2 regions of the Streptomyces sp. NBC_00236 genome follow, and region 1 is predicted to be linked to the other one. Evidence: predicted binding sites of a transcription regulator. Region 1 holds the regulator's gene; the other holds the start of a gene.
The links. The regulator HrcA, encoded in region 1, represses chaperone genes, less so after heat shock. The targets are predictions, from matches to a motif close to TTNGCACTCNGNNNNNCNGAGTGCNAA.
Positions count from the first base shown of each region.

Region 2: the regulator HrcA is predicted to act here: its motif matches at 3,721-3,747, upstream of groL (chaperonin GroEL).

Region 1 covers NZ_CP108100.1:2,493,631-2,499,803, forward strand. Annotated here, with positions in the region: gene OG446_RS11170 (nitronate monooxygenase) at 1-668, opposite strand, end outside; gene dnaJ (molecular chaperone DnaJ) at 782-1,918, opposite strand; gene hrcA (heat-inducible transcriptional repressor HrcA) at 1,919-2,935, opposite strand; gene OG446_RS11185 (MBL fold metallo-hydrolase) at 3,121-3,852, shown strand; gene OG446_RS11190 (DUF3097 domain-containing protein) at 3,878-4,702, shown strand; gene hemW (radical SAM family heme chaperone HemW) at 4,968-6,173, opposite strand, start outside.
Region 2 covers NZ_CP108100.1:4,608,878-4,615,050, reverse strand. Annotated here, with positions in the region: gene OG446_RS20950 (helix-turn-helix domain-containing protein) at 1-514, opposite strand, end outside; gene OG446_RS20945 (class I SAM-dependent methyltransferase) at 625-1,275, shown strand; gene OG446_RS20940 (DinB family protein) at 1,342-1,830, shown strand; gene groL (chaperonin GroEL) at 1,935-3,560, opposite strand; gene OG446_RS20930 (cold-shock protein) at 4,002-4,208, opposite strand; gene OG446_RS20925 (MoaD/ThiS family protein) at 4,654-4,932, opposite strand; gene thrC (threonine synthase) at 4,974-6,173, opposite strand, start outside.

The DNA of each region.
Region 1 (6,173 bases):
ATCTGGGAGCCGCGCATCAGGCCGCCCGCGGCGATGACCGGTATCTGCACGGTCTCGCGGACCTGGGCCACCAGGCAGAGCAGCCCGGTGCCGGTGCCGTCGGCCTGCGGGTCGTCGCGGAACGTGGACTGGTGGCCGCCCGCCTCGACGCCCTGGGCGCAGACGGCGTCGGCGCCCGCCCACTGGGCGGCCTGGGCCTCCTCGGGCGAGGTGACCGTGACGACGGTGTACGTACCCGCCGCGGCGAACGCGTCGAGGGTGTCGCGGGAGGGGCAGCCGAAGGTGAAGGAGACGACCGGGACCGGGTCCTCCAGCAGGATGGCGAGCTTGGCCTCGTAGCCGTCGTCGCCGCAGGCGTCCGTGTCACCGAGCGGGGTCTCGTACCAGGAGGTCTCGCCCGCGAGCTGGTGCCGGTACACCTCGACGGCCGCCGGGTCGGCGAGGTTCGGCTGCGGCATGAAGAGGTTGACGCCGAACGGCTGGCCGGTGAGCCCGCGCACCTGCTTGATCTCGTTGTACATGCCGTCCGCGGTCTTGTACCCGGCGGCCAGGAAGCCGAGCCCGCCGGCCTCGGCGACGGCCGCGACGAGCTGCGGACAGGAGGCTCCGCCCGCCATCGGGGCCTGCACGATCGGAAACCGGCAGAGATCGGTCAACGCGGATGACATGACCGCATCGTGTCATGTCGCCCCTGCCCCGCGATGCGCACCCCGCTGCAACGTTTTGTCCGCAATGCGGTACGGGCCCGGAAACCGGGCCCGTACGACATCGTTGCGTGGATCTAGCGGCCGTTGAACGCGTCCTTCAGCCGGGAGAACAGGCCCTGCTGTCCGGGCTGGAACTGCCCGGTGGGCCGCTCCTCGCCGCGCAGCTTCGACAGTTCGCGCAGCAGGCGCTCCTGCTCCGGGTCCATCTTGGTCGGCGTCATCACCTCGACGTGCACGATGAGGTCGCCGCGACCGCCGCCGCGCAGGTGCGTGATGCCGCGCCCGTGCAGCGGGACGGACTGGCCGGACTGGGTGCCCGGCCGGATGTCGACCTCCTCCAGGCCGTCGAGCGTCTCCAGCGGCACCTTGGTGCCGAGGGCCGCCGCCGTCATGGGGATGGTGACCGTGCAGTGCAGATCGTCGCCGCGCCGCTGGAACACGGCGTGCGGCAGCTCGTGGATCTCGACGTAGAGATCGCCGGCCGGGCCGCCGCCGGGGCCGACCTCTCCCTCGCCCGCGAGCTGGATGCGGGTGCCGTTGTCGACACCGGCGGGGATCTTCACGGTGAGCGTGCGCCGTGAGCGGATGCGGCCGTCACCGGCGCACTCCGGGCACGGCGTCGGCACGACCGTACCGAAGCCCTGGCACTGGGGGCAGGGCCGCGAGGTCATGACCTGGCCGAGGAACGACCGGGTGACCTGGGAGACCTCGCCACGGCCACGGCACATGTCACAGGTCTGGGCGGAGGTGCCGGGCGCGGCACCCTCGCCACTACAGGTCGTACAGACGACGGCCGTGTCGACCTGGATGTCCTTGGTCGTGCCGAAGGCCGACTCGGAGAGGTCGATCTCCAGCCGGATCATGGCGTCCTGGCCGCGACGGGTGCGCGAACGGGGTCCGCGCTGCGACTGCGTGCCGAAGAACGCGTCCATGATGTCGGAGAAGTTGCCGAAGCCGCCCTGTCCGAATCCGCCCGCGCCACCGCCTCCGGAGGCGGACAGCGGGTCGCCGCCGAGGTCGTAGACCTGCTTCTTCTGAGCGTCCGACAACACCTCGTACGCGGCGTTGATCTCCTTGAACCGCTCCTGGGTCTTCGGATCGGGGTTCACGTCCGGGTGCAGCTCGCGGGCGAGCCTCCGGAAGGCCTTCTTGATCTCGTCCTGCGAAGCGTCGCGGCGCACGCCGAGTACGGCGTAGTAGTCCGTGGCCACTTACGACTCCGCCAGGATCTGTCCGACGTAACGTGCCACTGCGCGTACCGCTCCCATCGTTCCGGGGTAGTCCATGCGGGTCGGTCCGACCACGCCGAGTTTGGCGACTGCCTCGTCGCCCGAACCGTAGCCGACCGCGACGACGGACGTGGAGTTGAGCCCCTCGTGGGCGTTCTCGTGCCCGATACGTACGGTCATGCCCGAGTCCTTGGCCTCACCGAGCAGCTTCAGCAGCACGACCTGCTCCTCCAATGCCTCCAGCACCGGCCGGATCATCACAGGGAAGTCGTGCCCGAAACGGGTGAGGTTGGAGGTGCCGCCGATCATCAGCCGCTCCTCCGTCTCCTCGACGAGGCATTCGAGGAGGATCGAGAGCACGGTGGACACGGTTCCCCGGTCCTCGCTCTCGAAGGATTCCGGCAGGTCCTGCACCAGCTGCGGAACGTCCGCGAAACGGCGTCCCACGACCCGGCTGTTGAGCCGCGCCCGCAGATCGGCGAGAGAGGTCTCACCGAACGGCGCGGGGCAGTCGACCAGCCGCTGTTCGACCCGGCCGGTGTCCGTGATCAGCACGAGCATCAGCCGGGCGGGGGCCAGGGACAGCAGTTCCACGTGCCGCACCGTCGAGCGGGTCAGCGAGGGGTACTGCACGACGGCGACCTGCCGGGTCAGCTGCGCGAGCAGCCGTACGGTACGTCCCACGACATCGTCGAGGTCGACCGCGCCGTCGAGGAAATTCTGAATGGCACGGCGCTCCGGCGACGACAGGGGCTTGACGCCCGCGAGCTTGTCGACGAAGAGCCGGTACCCCTTGTCCGTCGGGATACGTCCCGCGCTGGTGTGCGGCTGGGCGATGAAGCCCTCGTCCTCCAGCACCGCCATGTCGTTGCGGACGGTGGCCGGGGAGACCCCCAGCTTGTGCCGCTCCGTGAGCGCCTTGGAGCCGACGGGCTCCTCGGTGCCGACATAGTCCTGGACGATGGCGCGCAGCACTTCGAGTCTGCGTTCGCTGAGCATCGCGCACACCTCCAGCTGTGTACCTCGGTGGTTCTCGGGCCGTTCCCGGGTCTGTCCCTGGCACTCTGGGCGTACGAGTGCCAGCAATCCCCCGGCCAGTGTACGGCGCCGGGGTAGCCCCCTAGCAAGGGCGACCGGCCACGCTACCGCGAGACTGCGCAGGTCGTTGCCGATAGCGTCGCTGCATGGACGCCTCTTGGGAAGAGTTCGGCTGGGAGCGACTCGGACACGGAGTGGGCCGGCGACGCCTTCCGGTGTGGGATGCAACGGTCGCCCTGGTGGCGGGGACCGACGGCGTGCTGCTCTGCGACACCGGGCCGTCACTCCGCGAAGCCGCCGAACTGCGTGGTCAGGCGCAGGCCCTGCTGGGCCGGAGGGTGACGCATATCGCACTCAGCCACCCCCATTTCGATCATGTGCTGGGCACGGCGGCCTTCGCCGGGACGCAGGTCTTCGGCGCGGGGGGAATGACGGAACTGCTGCGCCACGGGGCGGACGAACTGCACGCCGACGCGGTGCGGCACGGTCTGCCCGAGCACGACGCGGCCGAGTCCGCCGACGTGCTGGTGGCGCCGCACCACGAGGTGCGCGCCGAATGGACGCTCGACCTGGGCGGCGGGCGTGAGGTGCTGCTCGTGAACGCGGGTCCGGGGCACAGCGGCCACGATCTCGCGGTGCTGGTACCCGGCCTCTCCGGCTCGCCCGCGGTCGTGCTCTGCGGCGACCTGGTCGAGGAGTCCGGTGAACCGCAGGCGGGCCCGGACGCGTTCCCGGCACGCTGGCCGGCGGCGCTGGACCGGCTGCTGGAGCTGGGCGGTGAGGACGCGCTGTACGTGCCGGGGCACGGGGCCGTGGTGGACGCCGCGTTCGTACGGGCCCAGCGCGATCAGCTGGCTGCCCGGTTCGGCGTGTCGTGAGCCGCTCCCGCCTTATCGTCATCCGATGCGCAGCTACCAGCCGGACCTGACCCCGCCGTGGAAGAAGTCCGCCCCCGCTCCCGAGGTGCCCGCCGATCCCGATCTGGTCGTCGAGGAGGCCGTCACGGGCTTCTGCGGTGCGGTGATCCGGTGCGAGAAGACGGCCGAGGGCCCGACGGTGACGCTGGAGGACCGCTTCGGCAAGCACCGGGTGTTCCCGATGACGCCGCGCGGCTTCCTGCTGGAGGGCCGGGTCGTCACGCTGGTGCGCCCTTCGGCGGGCGGCCCGGCCCGGCCCGCACGGACGGCCTCCGGCTCGGTGGCCGTCCCCGGCGCGCGGGCCAGGGTGGCGCGGGCCGGACGCATCTACGTGGAGGGCCGCCACGACGCCGAACTGGTGGAGCGGGTCTGGGGCGACGACCTGCGCATCGAGGGCGTGGTCGTGGAGTACCTGGAGGGCATCGACGACCTGCCCGCGATCGTGCGCGAGTTCTCACCGGGTCCGGACGCACGGCTCGGGGTGCTGGTCGACCATCTCGTACCGGGTTCCAAGGAGTCCCGGATCGCGGCACAGATCTCGGACGGGAACGTCCTGGTGGTCGGCCACCCGTACATCGACGTGTGGGAGGCCGTGAAACCGTCGTCCGTCGGGATCCCCGGCTGGCCGGTGGTGCCGCGCGGCCAGGACTGGAAGACGGGTGTGTGCCGGTCGCTGGGATGGCCGGAGAACACGGGTGCGGCGTGGCAGCGGATCCTGTCCACGGTCCGCTCCTACCGGGACCTGGAGCCGGAGCTGCTGGGCCGGGTGGAGGAACTGATCGACTTCGTGACGGCACCCCCCGCACCCTGAGCAACGGGCCCCGGGCCGGAGCCCCAACTCCCAGCCCTTCCCGGCGACCTCCAGCCCCTCCCCGCGATTGAGGGGAGCGGGGCCCGGGGCAGAGCCCCCCACTCCCAGCCCCTCCGGCGATTGAGGAGCGGGGTCCGGGGCAGAGCCCCGGTTCAGGGAAGGGGCGGGGAGGGGAACAGCCCGCCGCAGGCGCCCCGACGCCCTCCACGCGGCCCACACCCCACACCCCGCAGCCCGCGCCCCGCGCCTCGCGCCCCGCACCCCCTCAGTCCACCAGGTCCCGCACCACCGCATCCGCCAGCAACCGCCCCCGCAGGGTCAGCACCGCCCGGCCCTCCCCGTAGGGGCCCGGCTCCAGCAGTCCGTCGTCCACCGCTCGCCCCGCCGCCGCAAGCCCCGCCGGGGCGAGCAGCGACAGCGGGCAGCCGTCGACCAGCCGCAGCTCCAGCAGGATCCGCTCGACGCGCCGGTCCTCCGCGGAGAGGATCTCGCGGCCCGCCCCGGGCGAGCGCCCCTCGGCCAGCGCCTGCGCGTACGCCCCCGGGTGCTTCACGTTCCACCAGCGCACGCCGCCGACGTGGCTGTGCGCGCCGGGTCCGGCGCCCCACCAGTCGGCCCCGCGCCAGTACAGCTCGTTGTGCAGGCAGCGGCCCTCCGGTGTCCGGGCCCAGTTCGACACCTCGTACCAGGAGAAGCCGGCCGCGGCCATCGCCTCGTCCGCGATGAGATACCGGTCGGCGTGTGCGTCGTCGTCCGTCATCGGGATCTCGCCGCGCTTGATCCGGCGGGCCAGCTGGGTACCCTCCTCGACGATCAGGGCGTACGCAGACACATGGTCGGGCCCGGCGCCGATCGCCGCGTCGAGGGAGGCGCGCCAGTCGTCGTCGGACTCGCCGGGCGTGCCGTAGATCAGGTCGAGGTTGACGTGGTCGAAGCCGGCCGCCCTCGCCTCGGCGACACAGGCCTCGGGCCGGCCGGGGGTGTGGGTGCGGTCGAGGATCTTCAGGACGTGTTGCCGGGCGCTCTGCATCCCGAAGGAGATCCGGTTGAAGCCGCCCTCGCGCAGCTCGGCCAGGTACTCCGGGCCGACCGACTCGGGGTTGGCCTCGGTGGTGATCTCGGCGTCGTCCGCGAGGCCGAACTCCTCCCGGATCGCGCCCAGCATCCGGACGAGGTCGGCGGCGGCCAGCAGCGTCGGCGTGCCGCCTCCGACGAAGACCGTACGGACCTGGCGGGGGTCGTCGCCGAGGACCTTGCGGGCCTGGCGGACCTCGCCGATGAGGTGCGAGGCGTAGTTGTCGCGGGAGGCCAGCGCACCGCCGGAGCCGCGCAGCTCGGTCGCGGTGTAGGTGTTGAAGTCGCAGTAGCCGCAGCGCGTCGCGCAGTACGGCACGTGGAGGTAGAAGCCGAGCGGGCGTTCTGCGGCGCCTTCCAGGGCATGGCGGGGCAGCGCCCCGTCGTCGGGCACGGG
Region 2 (6,173 bases), 2.1 Mb from region 1:
AGTGCGGAAGCGCGGTGTCGAACTCCGCGGCCTCGCCGGGTGGCAGCACGAGGTCCTGATCGCCGAGGACCAGCCGCAGCCGCCCGTTGAGGACGTACAGCCACTCGAACCCCTCGTGCGTCTGCGGCGTCGCTTCGGCCGGGGTGCCCCGGCCGGGGATGAGCATCTTGAACGCCTGCATCCCGCCCGGCCTGCGGGACAGCGGAATGAACGTCATGCCGTGCCGGTGAAGCGGCTTGAGGTGGACCCGGGGGTCACCGGTGGGCGGCGCGCCCACGAGGTCGTCCAGCGGGACGCCGTAGGCGCGGGCCAGGGGGAGGAGCAGCTCCAGGTTGGCGCGGCGCCGGCCGCCCTCCAGCCGGGAGAGCGTGCTCTCCGAGATGCCCGTGGTCGCGGCCAGCTCGGCCAGGGTGATCCGGCGCTGCCGACGCAGCGCGCGCAGTCTCGGGCCGACGGCGTCGAGCACGCCCTCCAGATCGTCCGAGTGGTCCGGGTCGCGCCGGTCGTCGTCCATGGTCGGCATCATGCCGATACGGCAAGTTCTCGTGCAATTCCGGCCGGTGCCCGGGCAGTCTCGTCCCACCGCCTCCGATGAGGAGCACCGTCCGTCGAGGAGCACCGTCCATGACCGAGAAGACCATTTCCGAAGGCCACTCCGATGCGGGCCGCTTCTGGGAGGCGCACTACAGCTCCCGTGAGGTGCCCGCCGGGCGCCGGGTGAATCCCCTGCTGGTGGAGATCGCCTCCCCGCTCGCCCCGGCTACCGCGCTCGATCTGGGCTGCGGAGCCGGTGGTGACACTCTCTGGCTGGCCGGTGCGGGCTGGCGCGTGACCGCCGTCGACGTCTCCGGCACAGCCACGGCACGGGTCGCCGACGCGGCCCGGGAACGCGGGCTCGGTGACCTCGTCCGTGCCGAGCGGCACGACCTGGCCGTCGGCTTTCCCGAAGGCCGCTTCGACCTGGTGATCGCCCTGTACCTCCAGTCGCCGTTCGACCTGCCGCGCACACAGGTGCTGCGGGCGGCGGCGCGGGCGCTGGAACCGGGCGGACGGCTGCTGATCGTCGACCACGGATCGATCGCCCCGTGGTCGTGGAACCAGGACCACGACGCCACGCACCCCACACCGCACGAGATCGCCGCCGGCCTCGCCCTGGACCCGGACCACTGGTCGGTCGAAAGGGCGGCCTCGCCACGACGGATCGCCTCCGGGCCGGACGGCCGAACCGCCGAGGTCATCGACCACGTCCTGCTGATCCGCCGGACCACCGGCTGAGCAGCGCGACGACCTGTCTCACCCACCTACCCACCTGCTCAGACCTTCCCGCAGAAGGGCACTTCCATGAGTCCCACCCGCCGCCGTGACCTGCCGCCGCCGAGCACAGGCCCCTCGGAGAAGGACGTACTGCTCGGCTCCCTCGACTACCTGCGCGCCTGCATGGCGGCCAAGATCGAGGGCGTGCCGGAGCCGCAGGTCCGCACGCCCGGTGTCCCGTCGGGCACCAACCTGCTGGGTCTGGTCAACCACCTTGCACACGTGGAGCGTTCGCTGTTCCTCGGCGAGCAGGTCACCGACTGGCAGGCCACCTTCGCCGCGGCTCCCGGCGACACGGTCGACGACGTCCTGGCCGCCTACCGCGACGCGGCCGCCCGGGCGAACACGGTCGTCCGTGCCGCCTCCGACCTGACCGTCACCGTCGCCCGCCCGGCGTCCCGGCCGAAAGGACCGTCCCTGCGGTGGGCGCTCACGCACATGATCGAGGAAACGGGACGCCACGCCGGCCACGCCGACATCCTGCGCGAACTCCTCGACGGAACCACGGGCCGCTGAACCGTCCCGGCCGGGCGGCGACAGACATGACATCGGCCCCCGGGGACGAATCCCCGGGGGCCGATGTCGTGTACAGCTGTGCAGGAGCTACCGATCCGTCAGGATCAGAAGTCCATGTCACCGCCGGGCATGCCGCCCGGAGCGCCGCCGGCAGCGGCCTTCTCCGGCTTGTCGGCGATGACGGCCTCGGTGGTGAGGAAGAGCGCGGCGATGGACGCGGCGTTCTGCAGGGCGGAGCGCGTGACCTTCGCCGGGTCGAGAATGCCCTCGGCGATCATGTCGACGTACTCGCCGGTCGCGGCGTTGAGGCCGTGACCGATCGGCAGGTTGCGCACCTTCTCGACGACGACGCCACCCTCGAGACCACCGTTGACGGCGATCTGCTTGAGCGGAGCCTCCAGCGCCAGCTTGACGGCGTTGGCGCCGGTCGCCTCGTCGCCCGTGAGCTCGAGCTTCTCGAAGACGGCCGAGGCCTGGAGCAGAGCCACGCCACCACCGGCGACGATGCCCTCCTCGACGGCGGCCTTGGCGTTGCGCACCGCGTCCTCGATGCGGTGCTTGCGCTCCTTGAGCTCGACCTCGGTCGCGGCACCGGCCTTGATGACGGCCACGCCGCCGGCCAGCTTCGCGAGGCGCTCCTGGAGCTTCTCGCGGTCGTAGTCCGAGTCGGAGTTCTCGATCTCGGCACGGATCTGGTTGACGCGACCCTGAACCTGGTCGCTGTCACCGGCGCCGTCGACGATCGTCGTCTCGTCCTTGGTGATGACGACCTTGCGGGCGCGGCCGAGCAGGTCGAGACCGGCGTTCTCCAGCTTGAGGCCGACCTCCTCGGAGATGACGGTGCCACCGGTGAGGATGGCGATGTCGCCGAGCATGGCCTTGCGGCGGTCACCGAAGCCCGGAGCCTTGACGGCGACGGACTTGAAGGTGCCACGGATCTTGTTGACGACCAGGGTCGACAGGGCCTCGCCCTCGACGTCCTCGGCGATGATCAGCAGCGGCTTGCCCGACTGCATGACCTTCTCGAGCAGCGGAAGGAGGTCCTTCACGTTGCTGATCTTCGAGTTCACGATCAGGATGTACGGGTCGTCCAGGGACGACTCCATGCGCTCCATGTCCGTGGCGAAGTACGCCGAGATGTAGCCCTTGTCGAAGCGCATACCCTCCGTGAGCTCGAGCTCCAGACCGAAGGTCTGGGACTCCTCGACGGTGATGACGCCTTCCTTGCCGACCTTGTCCATGGCCTCGGCGATGAGCTCGCCGATCTGGGTGTCGGCGGCGGAGATGGAGGCCGTCGAAGCGATCTGCTCCTTGGTCTCCACGTCCTTGGCCTGCTCCAGGAGGGCGGCGGAGACGGCCTCGACGGCCTTCTCGATGCCCCGCTTGAGAGCCATCGGGTTCGCACCCGCGGCCACGTTGCGAAGGCCCTCGCGGACGAGTGCCTGAGCGAGAACGGTGGCGGTGGTCGTACCGTCGCCGGCGACGTCGTCCGTCTTCTTGGCGACCTCCTTGACCAGCTCCGCACCGATCTTCTCGTACGGGTCCTCCAGCTCGATCTCCTTGGCGATGGAAACACCATCGTTGGTGATCGTGGGGGCGCCCCACTTCTTCTCAAGGACGACGTTGCGGCCCTTGGGGCCGAGGGTGACCTTGACGGCGTCGGCGAGCTGGTTCATGCCGCGCTCAAGACCGCGCCGGGCCTCCTCGTCGAAGGCGATGATCTTGGCCATATGAAGTGGTCCTCCCGGACAGGGGTGGATTTCTCCGGACCGAGTGGCGCCCGCGACGGACGGCCTGCGTGCCGCCGGTTCCTTGCCCCGGAGGCCTGCGGGCCTCACCGGCCCGGTCCAAGTTTCTGTCACTCTCACCCAGAGAGTGCTAAGCCAATAATTAGCACTCGACCCCCGAGAGTGCAAGCGCCTGAGACTCCCTGAGGGTGACGGCCGGGCGACGGGTGGGCGCGAGCGTCCCCCTCGGAGTGCGGACAGCCAGGGGGCACGACGGAAGCGGGCCCGGGACGTGCGCAGGCGCTCCTCGCCGCGGCGGGCCGGGGCGCGCGCAGAAGATTCCGTGGCAGCGGGCCCGGGACGCGCGGAGGGCCCGTACCTCCCGGGTACGGGCCCTCCGTGCGTGAGTAGTGTCGTCGGCCGACTGTTCCGCGACCGGCGGGCTCAGCCGACGGCGAGCTTGACCATGTCCGCCTGGGGCCCCTTCTGGCCCTGCGAGATCTCGAATTCAACTCGCTGACCCTCTTCGAGGGTGCGGTACCCGTCCATCTGGATCGCGCTGTAGTGGACGAAAACATCCGCACCACCGTCGACCGCGATGAAGCCGTACCCCTTCTCCGCGTTGAACCACTTGACGGTGCCCTGAGCCATGCCTAACTCCCCTATTACTGGCCCTTGCACGGGACCGCACTTCGCGGGCCCGGGTCAGAACTCACCCTCCGACAGGAGAGGGTGTGTGCGCCGGAACGCGTCGACCGCGGCCGAATGTATCTGCCCAACTGCCCTCTGCAACAGGTCAATCGGACGAGAATTCTGGGCAGCACCGATCGCCCGAATGTGAGGGATTCATGAGATTCCAGGGCAAGTCAGGCCAGGCAAAGGCGACTTATGGCGCAAGGGGCTCACGTACTTTGGCTGCATCTTGTCGTGGCCAGGCGCATTCTCATATGCGGGGGGCACGGGCAGCGGAGGGGACTTCCCTCACTGTACCCCGCTCAACCATGCAGAATTGCCCCCTCCGCTTCTCTTGCGGAGGGGGCAATCGTGGTCACGCTGTGAAGTCGGCCCGGCGGCCTCGAAGGGCCCGGGCCGTGGCTCAGCAGCCGCCGGCGACGGCCGGGATGATGGAGATGCCGGCGCCGTCCGGGGTGACCGCGTCCAGGCCGCCCTCGAAGCGCACGTCGTCGTCGTTGACGTACACGTTCACGAAGCGGCGCAGCTTGCCCTGGTCGTCCAGGACGCGGGCGGCGATGCCCGGGTGGTCCTTCTCCAGGGACTCGATGACCTGGGAGAGGGTCTCGCCCTCTGCCGGGACCTCGGCCTGACCGCCCGTGTAGGTGCGGAGGATGGTGGGGATACGGACCTTGACGCTCATGGTGGGTGCCCTTCCTGAAGTCTCGGGTGGTCGGAAGCTTCTCAGCTGGTCGCGGCGAGGCCCGCGGCGCGGAAGGCGTCCAGGCTCGGGCGGATCGTGGCGCTCACCTGCGAGGTGGCGGCCACCGCGTCCAGCGTCTTGAGGCCGTCACCGGTGTTCAGGACGACGGTGGTGAGCGACGGGTCCAGCAGACCGGCGTCGATCAGCTTCTTCGTCACGCCGACCGTCACCCCGCCCGCCGTCTCGGCGAAGATGCCCTCGGTGCGGGCCAGCAGCTTGATCGCGTCGACGACCTGCTCGTCGTTGACGTCCTCGACGGCGCCACCGGTGCGGCGGGCGATGTCCAGGACGTACGGGCCGTCGGCCGGGTTGCCGATCGCCAGGGACTTGGCGATCGTGTTCGGCTTCTGCGGCCGTACGACGTCGTGCCCGGCCTTGAAGGCGGCGGAGACCGGGGAGCAGCCCTCGGCCTGGGCTCCGAAGATCTTGTACGGCTTGTCCTCGACCAGGCCGAGCTTGATCAGCTCCTGGAGACCCTTGTCGATCTTCGTGAGCTGCGAGCCGGACGCGATCGGGATGACGATCTGGTCGGGCAGCTGCCAGCCGAGCTGCTCGCAGATCTCGTAGGCCAGCGTCTTGGAGCCTTCGCCGTAGTACGGGCGCAGGTTGACGTTGACGAAGCCCCAGCCCTCGCCGAGCGGGTCGCCGATGAGCTCGGAGCAGAAGCGGTTGACGTCGTCGTAGTTGCCCTCGATGCCGACCAGCTCACCGCCGTACACCGCGGCCATGACGACCTTGCCCTGCTCCAGGTCGTGCGGGATGAACACGCAGGAGCGCAGGCCGGCCCGGGCGGCGGCGGCGCCGACGGCCCCCGCGAGGTTGCCGGTGGAGGAGCAGGACAGGGTGGTGAATCCGAAGGCGCGGGCGGCCTCGACGGCGATCGCGACGACGCGGTCCTTGAAGGAGTGCGTCGGGTTGCCGGAGTCGTCCTTGACGTACAGACCGCCGGTGACGCCCAGTTCACGGGCGAGGTTGTCGGCCTTGACCAGCTTGGTGAAGCCCGGGTTGATGTTGGGCTTGTCGGCGACATCGGAGGGGACCGGCAGCAGCGGCGCGTAGCGCCAGATGTTGTTGGGCCCGGCCTCGATGCGCTTCTTCAGCTCGTCGGGAGAGCCGCTCGGCAGGTCGTACGCCACTTCGAGCGGCCCGAAACAGGACGCGCAGGCGAAAAGGGGGCCGAG